Regions from separate parts of the Shimwellia blattae DSM 4481 genome, predicted to be linked through region 3. Evidence: predicted binding sites of a transcription regulator. Region 3 holds the regulator's gene; each other region holds the start of a gene.
The links. The regulator PhoB, encoded in region 3, activates phosphate uptake and scavenging genes when phosphate is short. The targets are predictions, from matches to a motif close to CTGTCATAAAACTGNCNNAT.

Region 1: a site for PhoB is predicted at 1,798-1,817, ahead of EBL_RS07315 (PhoX family protein). Genes of this name have one in related genera too.
Region 2: a site for PhoB is predicted at 5,670-5,689, ahead of pstS (phosphate ABC transporter substrate-binding protein PstS). Genes of this name have one in related genera too.

Annotation. Positions count from the first base shown of each region.
Region 1 covers NC_017910.1:1,588,510-1,596,124, forward strand. Annotated here, with positions in the region: gene EBL_RS07315 (PhoX family protein) at 1-1,738, opposite strand, end outside; gene EBL_RS07320 (hypothetical protein) at 1,887-2,198, opposite strand; gene EBL_RS07325 (PAAR domain-containing protein) at 2,267-3,676, opposite strand; tRNA gene EBL_RS07330 (tRNA-Asn) at 4,225-4,300, opposite strand; gene EBL_RS07335 (AMP nucleosidase) at 4,469-5,917, opposite strand; tRNA gene EBL_RS07340 (tRNA-Asn) at 6,689-6,764, opposite strand; gene nac (nitrogen assimilation transcriptional regulator NAC) at 7,052-7,615, shown strand, end outside.
Region 2 covers NC_017910.1:4,140,540-4,148,154, reverse strand. Annotated here, with positions in the region: gene EBL_RS19405 (RNA-guided endonuclease InsQ/TnpB family protein) at 1-257, shown strand, start outside; gene yieH (6-phosphogluconate phosphatase) at 332-997, shown strand; gene phoU (phosphate signaling complex protein PhoU) at 1,060-1,785, opposite strand; gene pstB (phosphate ABC transporter ATP-binding protein PstB) at 1,810-2,583, opposite strand; gene pstA (phosphate ABC transporter permease PstA) at 2,631-3,518, opposite strand; gene pstC (phosphate ABC transporter permease PstC) at 3,518-4,477, opposite strand; gene pstS (phosphate ABC transporter substrate-binding protein PstS) at 4,543-5,583, opposite strand; gene EBL_RS19370 (hypothetical protein) at 5,997-7,277, shown strand; gene cspE (transcription antiterminator/RNA stability regulator CspE) at 7,409-7,615, opposite strand, start outside.
Region 3 covers NC_017910.1:3,013,753-3,021,367, reverse strand. Annotated here, with positions in the region: gene rdgC (recombination-associated protein RdgC) at 1-3, opposite strand, end outside; gene mak (fructokinase) at 174-1,079, shown strand; gene sbcC (exonuclease subunit SbcC) at 1,125-4,298, opposite strand; gene sbcD (exonuclease subunit SbcD) at 4,295-5,515, opposite strand; gene phoB (phosphate response regulator transcription factor PhoB) at 5,722-6,411, shown strand; gene phoR (phosphate regulon sensor histidine kinase PhoR) at 6,426-7,615, shown strand, end outside.

The DNA.
Region 1 (7,615 bases), 1.4 Mb from region 3:
CATTGCTGCCGGGAATGGTCGCGAGCATCTGGTTGTTTCCCATGCCTTCATACGCTTTTTTGTTTATGGTGCTGGAGGAGACGTCGGTCTGGATCCACAGTACGCCCCGGTTATCGAAAGAGAGCCCGTCCGGGCTGCCGAATGCGGCCCCCTGCATGGAGCCTTTCACGCCGGGATCGTCACTGTCTGTACGCCCGGCCAGCACCAGAATGTCCCATGTAAAGTGTTCTGCGGCGGGATCGGCCTGCGCTTCGCGCCAGTGCATGATGTGGCCGAACTGGTTGTGGGCCCGTGGGTTGGCGGCGTCTGCCGGGGCCCGGCCTTCTTTGCCGCGATCGGTGTTGTTAGTCAGGGTGCAATAAATACTGCCCGGCTTATGGGGATCTACTGCTATCCACTCAGGACGATCCATTTTGGTTGCGCCAGCTGCATCGGCGGCAAGGCGCGTTTTAATCAGTAAATCCCCCTGACTTTCGAATCCTTTGCTTTCATCAAGGCCATTTTCGGCGTAGATAAGCGGCAGCCAGTCGCCGGAGCCGTCTTCGTTGAACCTGGCCACATAGAGTGTCCCTGACTCCAGCAACTGCATATTTGCCTGGCGATCGTCGGGGAGATATTTTTTATCAGAAATGAATTTATAGATGTATTCAAATTTCTGATCGTCACCCATATAGACCACCACGCGATTATCCGCTGCCAGTGTCACGGCGGCGCCTTCATGTTTGAAGCGGCCTAATGCGGTGTGTTTACGCGGTGTGGAGGTCGGATTGTACGGATCTATCTCCACCACCCACCCGAACCGGTTCGGTTCATTGGGGGTTTTATCAACGTTAAAGCGCGGGTCTACCTCGCTCCAGCGGTAAGATTTATCGCTCTCACTGATGCCGTAACGCTTTTCCAGCGCATTGCGCGGTGCTTTTTTAACAAAAATATCGGACCAGTTTTCCTCACAGGTCAGGTATGTTCCCCAGGGGGTATAGCCGTTAGCACAGTTTTGCATGGTGCCTGACACCCTTTCTCCTTGCGGATCGGCGGCGGTTTTCATTAATGGCTGATGACGTGCCGGACCACTCAGTTCCATTGGGGTGTTAGCGGTAATACGGCGGGCAAATGCGGACGGGCGCACCACGTGCCAGCCATCGGTGCTTTTTTTCACCTCAATAACGGAGACGCCCATCGCATTCTGCCCTTTACGGGCTTTATCAAGATCCCAGCTGGCCGTGCCGTCTTTAAACAGCATACCGTTATCAATGTACTCATGGTTTAGTGCCAGAAGGCCATGGGTCGGGTTATCAGCACCTTGCGGCAGGCTAAACCAGGCCATCCCGTCATGATGCATACCGGCCTGTACGGCCTGCTCGTCGGTCGTGTTGCTGGCGTCGAATTTAAATTCAGGCAGATTATCGCGAATGCCCACGGCATCGCCCCAGCGGTAAAGGGGGCGGGCGATATAACCCCGGGGCACGGTTACGGTGTCTGCGGCAGAGACGGGAATGCTGGTGAAGCCCAGCGCCACGGCTTGCGCCACTGGTGATGGCTTAGCCACTGCTGCGTGGGCATTTTCCGGCCGGATTAAAAAAGGAAACGCTGCGCCAGCCCCCGCTATCATTCCCATTTGTAAAAAGTGGCGCCGGGACAAAACGGCATCTACCACGTCAGAAAACACGGGGTTGGTGCTGTGGTTGCTTATCTCATCGCGGTGCTCTTTTTTAAACACCGGTTTATGTGGTCTGCTCATCGTCTTTCCCTGTTATTTCCATCGAGTTGAGTGGCAATGGAGAGCAGTGTAAGAAGTATTTGTTACAGATTTATAACGCAGGAAATTATCTGATCACCGCAGAGATGGGGAAGAGCATGCCGCGACTAATATACTTTATAAACTATGTTTAAATGGGCAGGACAGATGTTATAATAGTCAGGAAAAATAAAACGATCATTACTAAAAACAAAGTGAACTTAACTTTTAGCCATAATACCATTTCGTTGGGTAACTCTTTGATGAAATCATAATGTTCAGAGTCCATATTTCTGACGGGAAAGCTCCCCTTTTTAAATACGAATGGGAAGATGAAATAAAAATCCTTCTGAAAGGTTAAGAATATCCCACCGGCTTGTGCAAGAATGATTTCTGCTGGTACATAACCGAATTGTTCTTTAAAAGCATCGCATAATAAAAGATGTTGTTTGTTTTTTAGCACAGAATATCCTATTGCGATAAACCCGAAGAATATACACAATAACGTTAAGATCGCAGACAGGATGCCCACTATTCACCTACCGTTTTATAAATGAGTTCGCCGAGACTTTCACCTTGATCTGACAGAAATTCACCGCCTAAATAACCTCCACTAGTACCAAGAATTACACCACAAGCTAGTGCACCTGCTCCTGCTGCTTCTATTGTCAAAGCACCTAATACTACAGTGCATATACCTGTGCCTATCGCACCACCTCCGATGCTTCCAATGATGCTACCAGAAAAACTACCAACCTCGGTATATTTCTTTTTGGTGCATTCACCTTCACGACCAACAGAACAAGCCTCGTTTATTTCATTGATTGAATTCAATGCATTAAAACCGATTCCTACATAGCCAACATATCGCATAGCCTTAATATACTTAGCTGCCCGCTCTAAGTGGGTCGCATAACCATCGATATCGCTAATGCCCGTTTCATTCCATTTATGCGTTATCGATTTAGTTGACAGACCAAGTGCACTTTTTAGACTGTTATATTCACCGAGTGCCATGCCTTTATTAAGGAAGCCAACTTTAAGTACACGATCAAGTTCCCTGAATAGTTGAGTACGTCTTACATAGAACTGCTCACCAATCAAAGCTCCTCTTGTCATGTAAGTATTTTTGTACGTTTCCTGAATTTCTTTCAGGATCCTCTCTATATTCTCAAAATATTTTCCGACAGGTTCAGCAGCAAGACCAATTCCTTTATCAGCGATATTGCTGAAGTTGGCTATTGTTGCATAGTGATTGTGTAAAAAATTAGCTTCTTTATGTGTAAGCGGTTCTAATGCTGTATCAATACGTTGTTTAGCAGCCTTCATATGCTCGATCTGATCGCTGTCCTGTTTTTCAGGATCAACAACCAGCAGAATAGAACCAGCTTTGTATTCCTTATCAGCACCGTTAAGAGCACGATAAAGTTCGCGTGTTCCTGCTGGTGGCTCGCTTTCAAACAACCACGGCTCATAGGCTCTCGTTTCAGCCCCATAGGGAAGAACGCAAAATCCGGCATCCACAGGTTCACGTTTTGCTTCTACCTTCTTTTTAGCAGCCTGAGCATGTTGTTCAGGCTCTGCAGCTTTTGCAGGTTCAGGAGAAGGGGCAGCAGCGACCAACGGAGCCGCAACAGGAGCAGCTTTGACTGGTTTGGCATCTTCGAGCCAATAAGAGGCGTTTGGGAGTGAAGGAATAAATCTTGCGTTGCAGGGACATGTACTACGGCTATTCAAAGTACCTGCGGCTGCTACACCACGAATCATATAATTGGGTATCCCACCCGCAATATGATAAATTTTGCCGTCTTTACCACACGATACAGAATCACCATTTCTTGCCGTTGCAATCCCTCCAAAACTGTGATGTGGGGACCCTGAAAGAATGCTGCCGCCGCAAGTTGTCTTGTCGCCAATGCGAAGAAAATAACCCGTTGCCATATGTCTGATCCTTAATGAAGTTTATTTGCCGGTTTAGCCCCACCAACAGCCAGCGAAGACACGATCCACTTTTGTTTTTCGATTGAATAAGTACTTACTCCTCATATCAGTAATCATTCATCCCCTCAAAAAGGGTCGCATCAAATTTAAGTACTGCTTTATTCGAAACAAGATCAAAATCATCACTAATTGTGAATGATTCAGGAAACTGTACACTGCGGTAATGCTCTGAACATAAAACAAGATTTCTGAAATCATCAATTGAAAAGCCAAATACCAGCATGATGCAGTACTCTGGTTTTCGGGTTCTCTTTTGCTTTCAATCCTGCGGCGAATAGCCAGTTCGTTAACGTTGATGGGATATGAAGATGAAAAAATCTTACTTATGACAGGCGCTGCGTTGGTTTTGTCGGATTACCAACATTTTTACCAGCAAACGGGTACGGCTTCGAGTGGTTTTTAGTGAACGAGGTGAACTTAAAGAAGGGGATAACCAACTGATAAAAATGCAGAAAGCAGACGTCAGTGAACGTCTGCTTCCCTTAATTTGGCTCCTCTGACTGGACTCGAACCAGTGACATACGGATTAACAGTCCGCCGTTCTACCGACTGAACTACAGAGGAATCGTGTGAACGGGGCGAATATTAGCGGCGGGGTGCGGGCTTGTCAAAGCCTGATTGCAAATTCCGGCGCGTTTGACGATAAATTCCTCATCTGGCTGTAAAAACAGCCATTAAGTGGCGATTTCAGCCCCCGAACGGTGCCTGAACTGTTACCGGGGGCTGAAAAAATCAGCGGAAGGGGGGCTCGTTAAAGGTGCGTAGTTTGCGTGAGTGCAGGCGCTCTCCTTCGGCGCGCAGCAGATCGATGGCCCGGATACCTATCTGCAAATGCTCAGAAATCGCCCCTTCATAGAAACGATTGGCCTGACCGGGCAGTTTTATTTCGCCGTGCAGCGGCTTATCAGAGACGCACAGCAGCGTGCCGTAAGGCACCCGGAAGCGATATCCCTGGGCGGCAATGGTGGCGCTTTCCATATCAATCGCGACTGCCCGGCTCAGGTTAAAACGCAGGGCAGAGGCCGAATAGCGCAGCTCCCAGTTCCGGTCATCGGTGGTGACCACAGTGCCGGTACGCAGCCGCTGTTTTACCTCCTCCCCGGGCATACCGCTGACCAGTTTTGTGGCGTCGTACAGCGCGCGCTGCACTTCGGCAATGCTCGGGATCGGAATATCCGGCGGCAGCACCGCATCCAGCACGTGATCATCGCGCAGATAGGCGTGCGCCAGCACATAGTCGCCGATATCCTGGCTTTCACGCAGCCCGCCGCAGTGGCCTATCATCAGCCAGACATCCGGGCGCAGTACCGCCAGATGGTCACAAATGGTTTTCGCATTCGACGGGCCCACGCCAATATTAATCAGCGTGATGCCCTGGCCATCTTCCGTAATCAGGTGCCAGGCGGGCATCTGGTGTTTCTTCCAGGCCAGATCGTTAATGGTGCGCTCCGGCGCTTCGGTATCTGCGGTGATCCAGTGGCCACCGGCGCAGGACAGCGCAATATACGGGCTGTCGGGATCGAGGATCTGGCTGCACCCCCAGCTGACAAACTCATCCACGTAGCGGGTGTAGTTGGTAAACAGCACAAAGGGCTGAAAATGCTCCGCCGGGGTGCCGCTGTAGTGTTTCAGGCGGGCGAGGGAGAAATCCACCCGCCGGGCATCAAAGTGGGAAAGCGGGTAGCTTTCTGTCGGGTGGAACAGGCCGTCTGCGGTTTCATCACCAATTTGTGAGAGTTCCGTTGTCGGGAAATGGCGCGTCAGCCCGGCGCTCATGGAACGATCAAGCGATAAGCTGGAGCCGTCAATCACATAAGGGTAGGGAATTTCGTGCTCTGAGGGTTCAACCTCAATACGGGCACCATAGTCATTCACCAGCAGGGTGAGCTGCTCAAGCAAATAGGCCCGGAACAGGGCAGGGTTGGTGATGGTGGTGGTATAGCACCCCGGGTGGGTAAAGCGGCCAAAGGCCCGGGTCTTTTTGTGGCGCACCGCATTGCCATCCCAGCTGACTTTAAGGCGCGGGTAAACGAACAACCCACCGGCCCGGGCCTGGTCGTCTGGCAGGGTTCCCTCTTTGATAAATTTGGCGATTGCCTCACGCAATGCCGTAACCGATGCGGTGTACAGGGCGTCAAGTCGGTCCAGTGCCTGGACCGGTGTCAGCGCAGTAGGGCTCATGTTCTCTCCTTTGATAACGCGTAAAGCAGGAACGCGTGTTAACAAAGTGTATGCCATTGGCCGTGGGGGGCGAAGCAGAAATTAGCGTGACCGGCAGAGCGCGGTAGTCATGGGGGCGTGCGAAAATGGCGCAGGTTAAAAAAAAGCCCCGACAGGAATTATTGCCGGGGCTTCAGACTACTTTATATTCAGGGTTAAACATCAATTAACTTTACAACTCAAACACGTTTATCAGTACTGCGGTTAGCACTGCTACTAATGTACCGTATTACGCTGAAAGCGGCGCAGATACGGACATCCCCCTCGCGATATATACTCTTTGATGCGTGGCTTTATGTGTGTCGCCCGGTAACTGCCGCCGACACGGTGATACTGTAGAGCAAAGCCTTACATCATCGCGTTCTGGTCCACACCCTGCGATTGTCGTGACTGACTACATGGCCTGAAAGCATCACTGAAGAAAGCGTACCATCCACCTGCTTCAGTATCCCATACAACATACTTCGTGGCCTTTATCGCATTAGCACAATGTCATTCGGACATTTACGTTAACCATTAAGGCTTACAGCCCGTGTGGTTAACGACCAACATACAGGGTTAGTACAGCATGTCAATACTGTTATTGCATCCATGTGTTTGAGGTGTCTGACGGGGGCCAGGGCATGGGCCTGGTGGCGGGGGATTCGGGCGGCCAGCTTCGTATATTTCTGGGTTACCGGACGCACGAAATGCAAAAACCCGCTTAAGTTTCCTTAAGCGGGTTCTTAAATATGGCTCCTCTGACTGGACTCGAACCAGTGACATACGGATTAACAGTCCGCCGTTCTACCGACTGAACTACAGAGGAATCGTGTGAACGGGGCGAATATTAGCGGGGTGCTCTTATCTTGTCAAAGGTGAAATTCGCTAAGTTGTACTGTTTGCTGACAATTTCAGCAGTGCGCGGTAAAAAAATGCAAAGCGGTGAATTTTTGCACTCCAATGGTGCGTCCGTGCCCCTTTTCCAGGGCAGGCGCGCCTGTAAAACGGTGCGCTGTGCTGATTAACCGCCCGCCAGGGCAGGGGGCGCCATTCTGGCAAGCATTTTGCATTTATTACCAGGACCCCGTATCCGCTACCCGTTCTGGAGGCAATATGAACTTAAGACGACTCAAGTATTTCGTGAAAATCGTGGATATCGGTAGCCTGACCCAGGCCGCAGAGGTATTGCATATTGCACAGCCCGCGCTCAGCCAGCAGGTGGCCACCCTGGAAGGTGAAATGGATCAGCAATTACTGATTCGCACTAAGCGTGGGGTTACGCCTACCGAAGCCGGAAAAATTCTCTACGCCCATGCGCAGGCGATTCTGCGCCAGTGCGAACAGGCACAGCTGGCGGTCAGTAATGTGGGGAATATCCTGAGCGGCCAGGTGTCTATTGGCCTGGCGCCGGGAACGGCCGCCTCCTCGGTGATGACGCCGCTGCTGCAGGCGGTGCGCAATAACCTGCCGGAGGTACAGATTTTCCTGCATGAAAACGGCGGTGGCCAGCTTAACGATAAACTGCTCTGCGGGCAGCTGGATATGGCCGTATTGTATGAACGGGCCCCGCAGGCCGGGATCCTCAGTAAGCCGCTTCTTAAAGAGGATCTGTATCTGGTGGGGAGTGGTGAGAGCCCCGGTAAGAGTGTGGATTTGTCCGCCGTTGCGCAGATGCGG
Region 2 (7,615 bases), 1.1 Mb from region 3:
AAGGCGTGCATCTGGTGAAGCTGGATCAATGGTTTGCCAGTTCGAAAACCTGCCATTGTTGCGGCCACAAAATGTCGGAAATGCCATTACATAAGCGTATATGGCAGTGCCCGGAGTGTGGAGTTGAACATGACCGTGATATCAACGCGGCGCTTAACATCGAACGCAAGGGCATACTGGAATTACAAGCGGCGGGACTCGTCGTTTCTGCCCATGGAGGCCAGCGTAAATCCGTCACACAGACGGTTGCGGCCTAAGAAGTGGGAAGCCTCGCCCGACAGGGCGGGGAGCAGTCACAGTAAACGTTCAACTTACATAAACAGGAAACCGCATGTCCCAAATTGAGGCTGTATTTTTTGATTGTGATGGCACGCTGGTAGACAGTGAAGTCATCTGTTCTAAAGCCTATGTGCATATGTTTGCCGAAGCGGGGATCACCCTCGACCTCGACGAGGTTTTTAAACGCTTCAAGGGTATTAAGCTCTATGAAATCATCGACACCATTAACGAAGAGCACGGCACCCATCTGACCCGGGAGCAGCTGGAGCCCACCTACCGCGCGGAGGTTGCCCGCCTGTTCGACAGCGAGCTTCAGGAGATCCCCGGCGCGCAAAGCCTGGTCGGGCGCATCACCCTGCCGATGTGCATCGTCTCTAACGGCCCGGTCAGCAAAATGCAGCATTCGCTGGGAAAAACCGGCATGCTGGGGCACTTTGCCGATCGCCTGTACAGCGGCTATGACATCCAGTGCTGGAAGCCGGACCCGGCGATTATGTTTCACGCCGCCCGGGAAATGAACGTCGACCCGGCGCAGGCCATTCTGGTGGACGACTCCATGGCCGGGGCGCAGGCCGGTATCGCCGCAGGTATGGAGGTGTTTTACTTCTGTGCCGATCCCCACAATAAGCCCATCGACCACCCCCGGGTAACCACCTTTACGGATTTAGCCCAGCTCCCTGCCCTGTGGGCCGCGCGGGGCTGGAATATCACCCGTTAAAACGCCAGCGGCCCCGCCAGGACAGTGACGGGGCCGCTAACTGCGCGCTGGCAATACGCGCATTACGCTTTGGGATCTTTACCCGCCAGCAGTTTGTCCAGCTCATCGCCGCCAACATGGCGGAAATCCTGGCCCTTCACGAAGTAGAAAATATATTCACAGATGTTCTGGCAGCGATCCCCGATGCGCTCAATCGATCGCGCACAGAACAGGGCGGTAAGCACACTGGGAATGGTGCGCGGATCTTCCATCATATAGGTCATCAGCTGGCGCACGATCCCTTCGTACTCCTGATCCACTTTTTTATCCTCCCGGTAGATGCGCACCGCTTCGTCGATATCCATGCGGGCAAAGGCGTCCAGCACGTCGTGCAGCATCTGTACCGTGTGGCGCCCCAGGGATTCAAGGCTGACCAGCAGCGGCTGGTGCTGCCGGGAGAATTTCTCCAGCGCGGTGCGGCAAATTTTATCCGCCACATCGCCGATGCGCTCAAGCTCGGCAATGGTTTTGATTATCGCCATCACCAGGCGCAGATCGCTGGCGGTGGGCTGGCGTTTGGCAATGATACGCACGCAGGCTTCATCAATGGCCACCTCCATCATATTCACCCGCTGATCCCCCTCCACCACCCGCTGCGCCAGCTCGCGGTCCTGGTTGTGCATCGCGGTGATCGCGTCAGACAGTTGCTGCTCTACCAGCCCCCCCATGGTCATCACCTGGGTGCGGATATACTCCAGCTCGGCGTTGAACTGGCCGGAGATATGTTTATTAAGGTTCAGATTGTCCATTGTGCTCTCCTGATATCCGCCGCATCAGCCGTAGCGGCCGGTAATATAATCTTCGGTCTGTTTCATCTTCGGCCGGGTGAACAGCTCATCCGTGCTGCTGTATTCCACCAGCTCGCCCAGGTACATAAACGCGGTGTGATCAGAGCAGCGGGCCGCCTGCTGCATATTGTGGGTCACGATAACCACCGTATAGTCCTGCTTCAGCTCGGTGATCAGCTCCTCAATGCGCCCGGTAGAGATAGGATCCAGCGCCGAGCAGGGCTCATCCAGCAGCAGCACCTCCGGGCGGATGGCTATCCCGCGGGCGATACACAGACGCTGCTGCTGGCCGCCAGACAGGGAGTACCCGCTCTGGTGCAGTTTATCTTTGGTTTCCCCCCACAGTGCGGCTTTGGTCAGCGCCCACTGTACCCGTTCATCCATATCCGTCCGGGAGAGTTTTTCAAACAGACGCACCCCGAAGGCGATATTGTCATAGATAGACATCGGGAACGGGGTCGGTTTCTGGAACACCATGCCCACTTTGGCGCGCAGCAGCGCAATATCCTGGGCGTGGGTGAGGATGTTTTCGCCATCCAGCAAAATCTCCCCTTCGGCGCGCTGCTCCGGGTAGAGCGCAAACATCTTATTAAACGTGCGCAGCAAGGTAGACTTACCGCAACCGGAAGGGCCGATAAACGCCGTGACTTCGTTCTCAGCAATATCCAGGTTGATGTTCTTCAGGGCGTGAAACTTGCCGTAGTAGAAGTTCAGATTGCGGACCTGAATTTTACCGGGGACTGTTGTAACCGTACTCATCTGTTTTCTTCCTCATGCGGCGCCGCGTCCTGCCGCGCTGTCATCAATTAGTGCTTACCGGGCGCAAAGACAACGCGCGCCAGAATATTCAGTAACAGAACACACAGGGTAATAATCAGCACCCCGGCCCAGGCCAGCGCCTGCCAGTCGGCAAACGGGCTCATGGCAAATTTAAAAATGGTCACCGGCAGGTTCGCCAGCGGCTGCATCATGTCGGTGCTCCAGAACTGGTTAGAGAGCGACGTAAACAGCAGCGGAGCCGTCTCCCCGGCGATACGCGCCACCGCCAGCAGCACACCGGTCATGATCCCGGAGACCGACGCCTTAAGCGTAATGGCCGAGATCATTTTCCACTTCGGCGTCCCCAGTGCGTAGGCCGCTTCACGCAGGCTGTCCGGCACCAGTTTCAGCATATTTTCCGTGGTGCGGATAACAATCGGGATCTGCAAAAGCGCCAGGGCAATCACCCCGGCCCAGCCGGAAAAGTGCTGCATCCGTGCCACCACAATGGTGTAAACGAACAGCCCCACCACAATAGACGGCGCCGACAGCAGAATATCGTTAATAAAGCGGATAACCTCCGCCAGCCAGGATTTGCGGCCATATTCCGCCAGGTAGACCCCGGCCATAATCCCCAGCGGCGTGCCAATCACGGTTGCCCAGAGGATCAGCAACCCGCTACCGGCCAGGGCGTTTGCCAGGCCACCGCCTGCCGTGTTCGGCGGCGGGGTCATTTCGCTAAACAGCGCCCAGGACATGCCGTCCATACCGCGGGTGACCGTAGAAAACAGGATCCACACCAGCCAGAACAGCCCGAACGCCATAGTCGCCATGGAGAGGGTCAGGGCGATGCGGTTCTTCAGGCGGCGGCGGGCCTGCATTTTACGCCGCGAGGCCGCCAGCGCATCGTTATGAGAAACTTCCAGCGTTGCCATCAGCGTGCCCCTTCATTTTTTGCCAGGCGCAGGATCATCAGTTTAGAGATAGCCAGCACGATAAAGGTAATAACAAACAGAATCAGCCCCAGCTCCATCAGCGCCGCCACATGCAGCCCGGACTCCGCCTCAGCAAATTCGTTAGCCAGCGCTGAGGTGATACTGTTGCCCGGCATATACAGCGAGAAGCTGTCCAGCTGGTAGGTATTGCCGATGATAAAAGTCACCGCCATGGTCTCGCCCAGCGCGCGCCCCAGGCCGAGCATCACCCCGCCGATGACCCCGTTTTTGGTGTAGGGCAGCACAATCCGCCAGATAACCTCCCAGGTGGTGCAGCCGATCCCGTAGGCGGACTCTTTCATCATGACCGGGGTTTGCTCGAACACGTCGCGCATAACAGAGGCGATATACGGGATTATCATAATGGCGAGGATCACCCCGGCAGCCAGAATACCGATACCAAACGCCGGGCCGGAAAAGAGCGTGCCCACCAGCGGAATGGCCGACAGCACATTACCGACCGGCTCCTGGAACCAGGTGGCAAACAGCGGGGCGAAGATAAACAGCCCCCACATGCCGTACACAATACTGGGGATCGCCGCCAGCAGCTCAATGGCCGTGCCCAGGGGGCGGCGCAGCCAGCCCGGGGCCAGCTCAGTCAGAAACAGGGCGATACCGAAGCTCACCGGCACCGCTATCAGCAGGGCAATGAAGGAGGTGACCAGGGTGCCGTAAATCGGCACCAGCGCACCAAAGATATCGTTAGGGGCATCCCACTCTCTGGTCCACAGGAACGCAAAGCCAAACTTCTCAATGCTCGGCCAGGAGGAAAAGAGCAGGGAGACAATAATGCCCCCCAGCAGAAGCAGCACAATCAGCGCCGCCAGCCTCACCAGCGCGCTGAAAATAATATCGCCTTTTTTACCCGGGGAATGTAATACCGGCCTGGTTACCGCCATAATTTACTCTTTCAGTTAAGCCCGCCGGACCGGGTGCGACCCGCCCGGCGGTGAAGATCCTGCGATTAATACAGCGCTTTACCGCTGCTGTCCTTAATACTGGTTTTCCATGCCGCCCGGACCTGTTCAACAACCTCGCCGGGGAGCGTGGCGTAATCCAGATTGTGGGCCTCTGTGGTGCCTTCTTTATAGGCCCAGTCGAAGAATTTCAGCACTTCAATGCCCTGCTCCGGTTTTTTCTGCTCTTTGTGGACCAGAATAAAAGTGGTCGAGGTGATAGGCCACACATTCTCCCCTTTCTGGTTGGTCAGATCCTGGGCGAAGGTTTTGCTCCAGTCTGCGCCTCTGGCGGCGTTAGAGAAGCTCTCTTCCGTGGGGCTTACGGCGTTACCGTCGGCAGAGATAAGTTTGGTATAGGCCAGATTGTTCTGTTTGGCGTAGGCATACTCCACATAACCGATAGCGCCCGGCAGGCGCTGTACAAACGCGGCGACCCCGTCGTTCCCTTTGCCGCCAAGGCCGGTAGGCCAGTTCACCGTAGAGCCCGCGCCAACACTGGCTTTCCACGCGTCATTCACCTTTGCCAGATAGCTGGTAAAGACATAAGAGGTGCCGGAGCCATCTGCCCGGCGTACCACCGCGATATTCTGGGCCGGTAATGTTTTGCCCGGGTTCAGCTTCGCAATGGCGTCATCATTCCACTTTTTGATCTTGCCGAGGTAAATATCGCCCAGGGTTTTACCGTCCAGCACAAGCTCACCGGAGGTAAAGCCCGGCAGGTTCACCGCCAGTACCACCCCGCCGATAACGGTCGGGAACTGGAACAGCCCTTCCTGCTGAAGTTTTTCATCGCTTAACGGGGCATCAGAAGCGCCGAAATCCACGGTATTCGCCGTGATCTGTTTTACACCGCCGGACGAACCGATCCCCTGGTAATTCACTTTATTACCGGTGCTTTTGTTGTAGGAGTCCGCCCATTTGGCATACACCGGCGCCGGGAAGGTTGCCCCCGCCCCCGTCAGGCTGGCGGCAGCCTGGGCGGCAAATGCGCTCAGGGATAGGGTTGCGGCGACAACAGTTGCGACTGTGGTACGCATAACTTTCATAATGTCTCCTGCTCGGTGTTCGTGATTTATCGGTTTAACCTATGGTGAGCAAAATAGGACAGTTTGGTGACAGTAAAATGTAAGGAATATGACAGTTTTATGACAGTCCGTTTTCAGGCGGCACCGGTTAAAGAATCAGCAATCAGACATTATTAGCGGGCTATTTTCTCTGACAGACTGGCGTTTTCCTGAACATTACTATATGGTTGCCGCGCCTGAATAACGGGGTAACATTTTCAGTGTATGCCACCGTAGATCCCTCAGGCCGTTATCCGTTGCCTCTGACCACACAGACCAATGATGTGGAAGAGGTTTTTTTTAGCGCAGGGACGCAAACGTTTACGTCTCTGCCGCTGTGGCAAAGAAAAGCACCGAATACCGACGTGGCACGACAATCCAGCAAGGCAAACACAATGAAAAACAAGATAATCAGCTGTGCATGGGCCAGCGCATTACTGCTGCCCCTTATCTCCCCCGCACAGGCTGATACCCGGAGTAATATCGACGCATCCTGCCACTATGGCGCCAACGGAGTAGACAACCTGGGTGATTTCTTCACCTGCGGTACCGTCAGCGGCAGCATCCGGTCACTCTATTACTCCACCCACAATGCGTACTTCGCTAAAGGGTTTAACCAGGACACCATCAGCTACGGCGGCAGCCTGAAATATGAAACCGCGCCGCTGGCGGGGTTTCGCCTCGGGGTGAGCGGGATTTTCCTGCGCGGGATCAACCACGGGGATAACAGCCACACCATCAGCGATATCGGCCAGAACCAGAACAATATTGGTGAAGCGTACCTGAGCTGGCAGTGGGACGCGCTGAAAATCACCGCCGGTGATCAGCGCCTGGATCTGCCATTTATGGGCGATTACGACTGGCGTATTACCCCGATCCTCTACCGGGCGGTAGATGTGAACTACGGGGACAAAGACAACTTCCTGCGCGCGACCAAAGTGTGGCGCTACAAGCCCTGGGGTGATGACAACTTCCTGAAAACCACCGCCTACACGGATATCGACACCCCGATCAACGGCATGTGGGGCGCCGGTGCGGGCCGGGCTGTCCAGCTGGACGACAAAAAGCTCACCGGCCAGATCTGGTATGAAGAGTACGACGATTACTCAAAACTGGTGTATGGCGAAAGCCACCTGAACTGGCAGCAGACCTGGATGCAGCCGGATGTCGCCGTGCAGTTTATTCGCGGCACCAGCGATGGCAAAGCGCTGGCCGGGGAAGTGAACAGCACCTCTTACGGTGCCCAGCTGGCCCTCGCCGTGACCCCGTCCCTGGGCTGGAAGCTGGGTTATAACCATATTGCCGGTAGCGCCAATAGCTGGAACAACGGTGCGCTAGTGGTGCCTTACGCCCACAACAGCTCGTCCGGCCCGTACTTCGCACAGCCTTACTTCACCAGTACGCAGGATCTGGGCAGCGGTAATGCCTGGGCCACCGAGTTTAACTTTGTTGCCACCCAGAACCTGACCGTGGGGACCCGCTACTCCTTTATGGATCTCAAGCCGTCTGTTGCCTCTGCAAGCATCAACCAGTCTGAGTATCTGGTATACGCCATCTGGGCCTTCGACGGTGCCCTGAAAGGGCTGAGCATCAGCGATTTTGCCGGGGTACAGACCTCGCCGCTGTATGACTCCAGCTTCTGGCAAAACCGCCTGACGCTGCAATACGATTTCTGATTTGCCCCGGGGCAGATTACAGAAATAAAAAAACCCGCTTTAATAGCGGGTTTTTATTTTTTACTCCGGCTTAACCACTCAGGTTTTTACCGTCATCGTTACTGTAAGCGGGAGTATCAATTCAGGCGTAATTACAGCGCAACAACGTTGGCTGCAGCCGGGCCTTTAGCACCATTTTCAATGGTGAATTCAACTTTCTGGCCTTCTTCCAGGGTACGGAAGTTATCGCTCTGGATAGCAGAGAAGTGTACGAATACATCTTTGCTGCCGTCAGCCGGAGAGATAAAACCAAAGCCTTTATCAGCGTTGAACCATTTTACTAAACCAGTCATTTTGTC
Region 3 (7,615 bases):
CATGATGATGTTCTGCCTTATCATGAAACGCAGCGCGCATGATAGCGAATCGGGGGGCGGGTTTCACCGCCTTCTGTCCCGGGGGGCGGAAAAAGCCGCGTGGTATACTGCCGGACAAACCGGAAGCGAACGGCGTATACTCTTAAAATTCAACAGGGTGGAGGAGATAACAGGTGCGAATTGGGATTGATTTAGGCGGTACAAAAACCGAAGTGATTGCGCTGGCGGATAACGGGGCGCAGTTGTATCGCCATCGCCTGCCCACACCGCGCAACGATTACGGGCAGACTATCGAGACCATCGCCCGCCTGGTGGCGCTGGCAGAAGCGGAAACCGGCCAGCGTGGCAGTGTCGGGATCGGCATTCCGGGAACCCTGTCCCCGGTCAGCGGCAGAGTAAAAAATGCCAACTCCACCTGGCTTAACGGCCAGCCCTTTGACCGGGATCTGGCACAGCGCCTGGGCCGCGAGGTGCGGATCGCCAATGATGCGAATTGCCTGGCCGTATCCGAGGCGACCGACGGCGCCGGTGCCGGGGCGGCCACGGTATTTGCCGTGATTATCGGCACCGGGTGCGGGGCGGGTATCGCCCTGAACGGCCAGGCGCTGAACGGCGCCAACGGTAACGCCGGGGAGTGGGGCCATAATCCGCTGCCCTGGATGGACGACGAAGAGCTGCTGTTTCGCCAGCAGGTGCCGTGCTACTGCGGCAGGCAGGGCTGCATTGAGACTTTTATTTCCGGCACCGGGTTTGCCACTGACTATCAGCGGCTCAGCGGCACGGCCCGCACCGGGGCGGAGATCATCACGCTGGCCTCCCGGGGGGATGCCCTGGCAGAGCAGGCGCTGGCCCGCTACGAGGTGCGCCTGGCGAAATCGCTCGCCCATGTGGTGAATATGCTGGATCCTGATGTGATCGTCTTAGGGGGCGGGATGAGCAATGTGGATCGTCTCTACCAGACGGTCCCGGCGCTGATCGCCTCCTGGGTATTTGGTGGCGAATGCGCAACCCCGGTGCGCAAAGCACAACACGGGGATTCCAGCGGGGTGCGCGGTGCGGCCTGGCTGTGGCCGCTGTAATCGCGGGCTTTCGTGAACCGGGCGGTGGGTGCCGCCCGGTGCCGGTTATTCCGCGTGGCTGTTGTGCTCAACCGCATAGGTTTTTGCCAGCCGGCTAAAGCCCAGCCCGTTCACTTTGCGCACCTTGATTTGTACCGGGATGCGCTCCTTCATGGCCTCAACATGGCTGATAACCCCAATATGTTTACCGCTGGCGTTCAGGGTGTCGAGGGCATCCAGGGCTGTGTCCAGTGTCTGGGCATCCAGTGTGCCGAAGCCTTCATCAAGAAAGAGCGAGTCGATCCGCGTTTTGTGGCTGACCAGATCAGAGAGCGCCAGCGCCAGGGCCAGGCTCACCAGGAAGCTCTCCCCGCCGGAGAGGGTGCGGGTATCGCGCACCGCATCTGCCTGCCAGGTGTCGACCACTTCCAGCTCCAGCGCTTCGCTCTCTTTACGCTGCAGAAAATAGCGCCCGTGTAACCGCAGTAGCTGCTGGTTTGCCAGCCAGACCAGATTGTCCAGGGTCAGCCCCTGGGCGAAGCGGCGGAATTTATCCCCCTCTTTTGAGCCGATAAGCTCATTAAGGCAGCCCCAGTCCTCCGCCTGCTGGCGCTGGCGGGCAATGTTATCCAGCAGATCCCGCAGCCGCAGCTGGTTGTCTGCATCGGCCCGGAGCTGGTGCTGAATTTCCCCCTGTTGGGTGGTGCAGTCGCGCAGCGCCTGATGGGCGCTTTCCTGCGCCAGGGCGAGGGATTGCGGGGTTTCCTGCGCCTCCAGCTGCCCGGGCCGGGCCGCGCGGTGCGCCTCCAGCGCCTGCTGTGCCTGGGTATCAAGGGTCTGGCATTCAATCAGCGTTTTGTTCAGCCTGTCGCGCAGGGCCTCCAGTTCGGTGCGCAATGTGTCGTCCAGCAGGGCGGCAAGAAAGGCCGCGCTGTCCGGGAAGGGGCTGGCGTTCAGGGCCTCGTCAAAGGCCTGTTGTCCCTGTGCCAGGCGCTCCGTATCCCGCGCCAGCTGGCGCGTCAGGCTCTGTTGCTCACCCAGCAGTGTGGCGGCAAGGTGATCCGTGTGCTGCCACTGGGCCAGGGCGCTTTCTGCACTGGCGGCATCCAGGGGCGGCACCCTGATACCGCTATCCGCCAGCCCTTCCAGCAGGGGGAAGAGCTTCGCCAGCTGGCTCTGTAATGTGCCCAGCAGGGTTTGCTGTTGCTGCCAGTGGCGGGCTTCTGCCTCGCGTTCAGCAAGCCAGGGCTCGCTGGCCTCGGGCGGTGGCGGGGTCAGCCCCATCGGGGTGAGCTGGCTGGTTAATTCTGCCTCCAGGCGTGCCTGGGCAGCCTGAAGGGTGCTCAGGCGTTGCTGTGCGTCGCGCTGTTGTTGCTCAAACGCCAGATGCTGCTGGTGCAGGCGCAGTTGCTGTTCGCGGGTCTCCTGGTCTGCAAGCCAGGCAGTGGCCTGGTTTCCCGGCGGGAAGTGCTGCCCCAGCCGGGCACACAACGCCTGCCACTGGCCCCGGGCCTGCTGGTGCTGTGCCTCCAGCTGCTGTTGCTCCTGGCAGGCGTGCTGATGCTGCCGGGTGAGCTGGCTCAGGCTGCCTTTCAGGGTGGCACCGGCTTCACCCAGTTGCTGTAGCGCCTGTTCCAGCGCCAGTAAGCGCTGGCGGTTTTCGCCGGGGGCCAGCGCCTGGTAGCGCACCACTGCCGGGTGCTGTTCTGAGCCGCACAGGGGGCAGGGGGCGCCAGGCTGTAGTCGCGCCCGGTGCTCTGCCAGGCTGGCGATGGTGGCCTCCAGTTCGCAGATCTTTCTGACGTCATCACACTCGCGTTTTTTCTGGCTCCACTGCTGGCGCTTCTCTTCGGTCTGGCGGGTCAGAATCTCCAGCTGTGCCTGCTGCTGGCGGGTCTGCCCGGCAAGGGCCTCCCGGCGCTGGTTAAGGGGGGTGAACCCGGCCAGCAGGGTGCTGAGTTGCTGGCGAAGCGGGCGCTCACTTTCCAGGTGTTGCAGTGTCCGGGTGGTCTCTTCATCGCTGATCTCAAGCCCGGAAGGCGGCAGCGCCGCCTGTTTTTGCTGGCGCAGTTGCTGCTCGCGGGCCTGCTCCTGCTGGCTGAGGATCAGCTCCTGGCGCTGGCGGAAGGTGGCCCGCCAGCCGGTCAGCTCGTTCTGCCAGTCGCGGTAGCGCTCATGGGCTTTAAGCCAGGTTTCCAGCTGCTGAATCTCATGGCTGAGGTGCTGCTGCCGCTCTGCGGCCAGGTTGCGGATCTGCTGGCGGCGGATGGTGGCTTCCTGTAAGTGGGTATTTACTTGCTCCAGCTGCTGCTGGCTGGCGAGCAGGGAGTGCTGCTGCTCTTCACGCTGGCGCCACAGGGGGCGGAGTTTTTCTGCCGGCTGGCTGGCAGTCAGCCGGGCCAGACGGGGGGCCGCATCCTCCAGGGCCTGATGTGCGGCCTGGTGTTGCTGGCGGGCCGTTTCCCGCGCGGCGCTGAGCTGCTGCTCGCGGGCCAGCCACTGGGCGGCCTGTTGCAGGGTCTGAAGCCTGGCCTGCAGGCTTTTCTCCTGCTCAGTAAGTGCTTGCAAACGTTGTGCCAGGGCCTGTTTTTGCGCCTCGTCCAGCAGGTGGACGCCTGCGGCGGTCGCTTCGGCCTGGGCCAGCTGGTTTTTCACCTCTTTATACTGGTCGAAGACGGCGGCAGACAGGCGGCCATAGATTTCGGTGCCGGTGAGCTCTTCCAGCAGGGCGGCGCGATCGTTGGCATCCGCGTTGAGGAAGGCGGCAAACTGCCCCTGAGAGAGCATCATCGAGCGGGTAAAGTGGCCGTAATCCAGCCCGGTCAGCCGGGCGATAGCCTCCAGCTTGTCTTTGATTTTATCCGCCAGTATTTTACCGTCCGCGCAGCGGGCCAGCTCAACCCGGGGGGGCTGTAGCTTTCCCCCGGGGTTGTTGCGCGCCCGGCTCTGGCTCCAGAATGCCCGGTAGGCACAGCCCTGAACCTCAAATTCCACCTCGGCCAGGCACTCGGCCGTGTCCCGGGTCATAATGTCGTTGCGGGTATGGGAGATGGTGTCCAGGCGCGGCGTTTTGTGGTACAGCGCCAGACAGATGGCATCCAGCAGGGTGGTTTTCCCGGCCCCGGTGGGCCCGGTTATGGCAAACAGCCCGCAGCTGGCGAAAGGCTCCCGGGTAAAATCGATTTTCCATTCCCCTTTCAGGGAGTTGAGGTTTTTTAACCGCAGGCTGAGAATTTTCATGCCTGTTCCTCCGGGTTATTCAGCGTTTCCAGGGTGCGGGCGAACAGCGGGCGTAACCGGGTGCGCTGTTCCTCACCGGCACCGGCGGCATCCAGGCGCCGCTCAAACACATCCTGCACGCTCAGCTCGCTCAGGGTTTCGCTGTGCTGGCGGGCAATCACCTGCTGGCGCTGTTCCCGGCTGCGTCGCACCAGTAAGACCTCCACCGGTAGCGGGGCGGTAATGTCGCGGATCTGCTGGCGGGCATCGTGCAGCAGATCGTCGCTGTTGATTTCAATGTCCAGCCAGCAGGGGGGGCTCGCCGGGTCGCTCTGCCAGTCATTCAGCTGGCGGGTGAGGCTGTCGAGGCTGCCTTTTAAGGTGGCCAGCGGCTGGGTTACCGGCACCGGTAACGGGGTGACCCGGGCGAGTTTCCCTTCAGCGAAGGTCACCAGATTCACACTTTTGACCGGGCCGGATTCATCAAAGCTCAGGGCAATCGGGGAGCCGCTGTACCAGATATGCTGGCTGCCGCCCACCGCCTGTGCCCGGTGAATGTGGCCCAGAGCAATATAATCCGCCGCCGGGAAACGGCTGGCGGGGAATGCGTCCAGAGTGCCGATATAGATATCGCGCACCGCATCGCTGGTGGCTGCCCCCACCGTGGTCAGGTGGCCGGTCATGATTATCGGGAGCGGCCGGTCACCGCGCAGCGCCAGGGCAGCCTGGTAGCTACGCTGGTAGTATGCGGCAATGGCCTCCAGCAGATTCTGCTGCTTGTCGCTGGCGGACTGCCCGGCCTGGCTGTGCAGCAGATCCCGCGGGCGCAGAAACGGCACCGGGCACAAAATGGCCCCCGGGGTGCCGTCCCGCTGCGGGATCAGGGTAACCGGTGGCGGCACATCCTCCGGGGGAATGCTGGCGGTGACCTGGGTATTAAGGCAGGCCAGTAGCCCGCGCGACTCATTCAGGGTGGCGACCCCGTCGTGGTTGCCGCCCAGAATATAGAGCGGGCAGCCGGTGGCCTGTAGATTCACCACAAAGCGGTTATAGCATTCGCGGGCATAGCTGGGGGGAAACTGGGTGTCAAAAATATCCCCGGCGACAATAATGGCATCGGCACGCTGTTGCTTTACGGTCTCCAGCAGCCAGTCCAGAAAGGCGTGGTGCTCGGCGGCACGGCTTTTGGTATAAAAGTTCTGGCCGAGGTGCCAGTCAGAGGTGTGTATCAGGCGCATAACCGCTTCCGGTGATAAAAATATGGCCCCGATTATACCCGCCATACGGCAATCTGCACCTCTGGTGGGGGATTCGCCCCCGGGCGGGCGGGAAGGCGGGTGCCTGTTGGCAGGTCATATTTACGCCATTTTTTAATAAATCTGTCATAAATCTGACGCATAATGGCCGCCCATTGCACTTTAGACTCACACAGATAAGGCTAATCATGGCGAAACGCATACTGGTGGTAGAAGATGAGGCTCATATCCGTGAAATGGTCTGCCTGGTCCTTGAACAGAACGGTTTTCAGCCGGTAGAAGCGGCGGATTACGATCTCGCCGTGGCCCTGCTGAACGAACCCTGGCCGGATCTGGTGTTGCTGGACTGGATGCTGCCGGGAGGATCCGGTATTCAGTTTATTAAGCATCTTAAGCGCGACCCGCTCACCCGGGAGATCCCGGTCGTGATGCTGACCGCCCGCGGCGAAGAGGAAGATCGGGTGCGCGGGCTGGAAACCGGTGCGGATGACTACATGACCAAACCTTTTTCACCCAAGGAGCTTATCGCGCGCATCAAAGCCGTGCTGCGCCGTATTTCGCCCATGGCGGAAGAGGGAGTGATAGAGATGCAGGGGCTGAGCCTGGATCCCACCTCGCACCGGGTGATGAGCGACGATCGCCCGCTGGATATGGGGCCGACCGAATTCAAATTACTGCACTTTTTTATGACCCACCCGGAGCGGGTTTACAGCCGGGAACAGCTGCTTAATCACGTCTGGGGAACCAATGTGTACGTGGAAGATCGCACCGTGGATGTGCATATTCGCCGGTTACGTAAAGTGCTGGAGCACAGCGGGCACGATCGTATGGTGCAGACAGTACGGGGCACCGGCTACCGTTTTTCTGCCCGATTCTGACAGGAGTGTGACCCGTGCTGGAACGGTTGTCATGGAAAAGACTGGTACTGGAACTGGTGTTGTGCTGCCTGCCGGCACTGGTGCTGGGCGCGATTTTTGGTTACCTGCCGTGGTTTTTGCTGGCGTCGGTCACCGGTTTGCTTATCTGGCACTTTCATAATCTGCTGCGCCTGTCCTGGTGGCTGTGGGTGGATCGCAGCATGACGCCCCCTCCGGGGCGCGGCAGCTGGGAGCCGCTGCTATACGGCCTGCACCTGATGCAGGTGCGTAATAAAAAGCGCCGCAAAGAGCTGGGAAGCCTGATCCGGCGCTTTCGCAGCGGAGCGGAATCCCTGCCTGACGCGGTGGTGATGACCACCGAAGAGGGGGTGATTTTCTGGTGCAATGGCCTGGCCCAGCGCCTGCTGAACCTGCGCTGGCCGGACGATAACGGCCAGAATATCCTCAACTTAGTGCGTAACCCGGCCTTCAGCCAGTACCTCGGTGAGCGGGATTTTTCCCGGCCGCTGAATCTGGTGCTCAATAACGGGCGGCATATTGAAATCCGCATGATGCCCTACAGCGCTCACCAGTTGCTGATGGTGGCCCGCGACGTGACCCAGATGCACCAGCTTGAAGGGGCGCGGCGCAACTTTTTTGCCAATGTCAGCCACGAGCTGCGCACCCCGCTTACGGTGCTCCAGGGGTATCTGGAGATGATGGAAGAGCAGACCCTGACCGGTGCGGTGCGGGAAAAAGCGCTCCATACCATGGGGGAGCAGGCCCGGCGGATGGAGGGGCTGGTAAAACAGCTGCTGACACTTTCGCGCATTGAGGCCGCACCGCAGGTGGCGCTCAGCGAGCCGGTGGATGTGCCCGGTATGCTGCTTCTGCTGGAGCGGGAGGCCCGCACCCTGAGCCAGGGCAGGCACACCCTTCACTTTGAGGTAGATCCTTCGCTGCGCCTGCTGGGCAGTGAAGAGCAGCTGCATAGCGCTATGTCGAACCTGGTGTACAACGCGGTGAACCATACCCCCCCGGGCAGCCATATTCAGGTGCTCTGGCACCGCCTGGGAGAGGGGGCTGAATTCGCCGTTACTGATGATGGCCCGGGAATATTGCCGGAGCATATTCCCCGGCTGACCGAGCGTTTCTACCGGGTAGATAAAGCCCGCTCGCGCACCAGTGGCGGCAGTGGCCTGGGGCTGGCGATTGTGAAGCACGC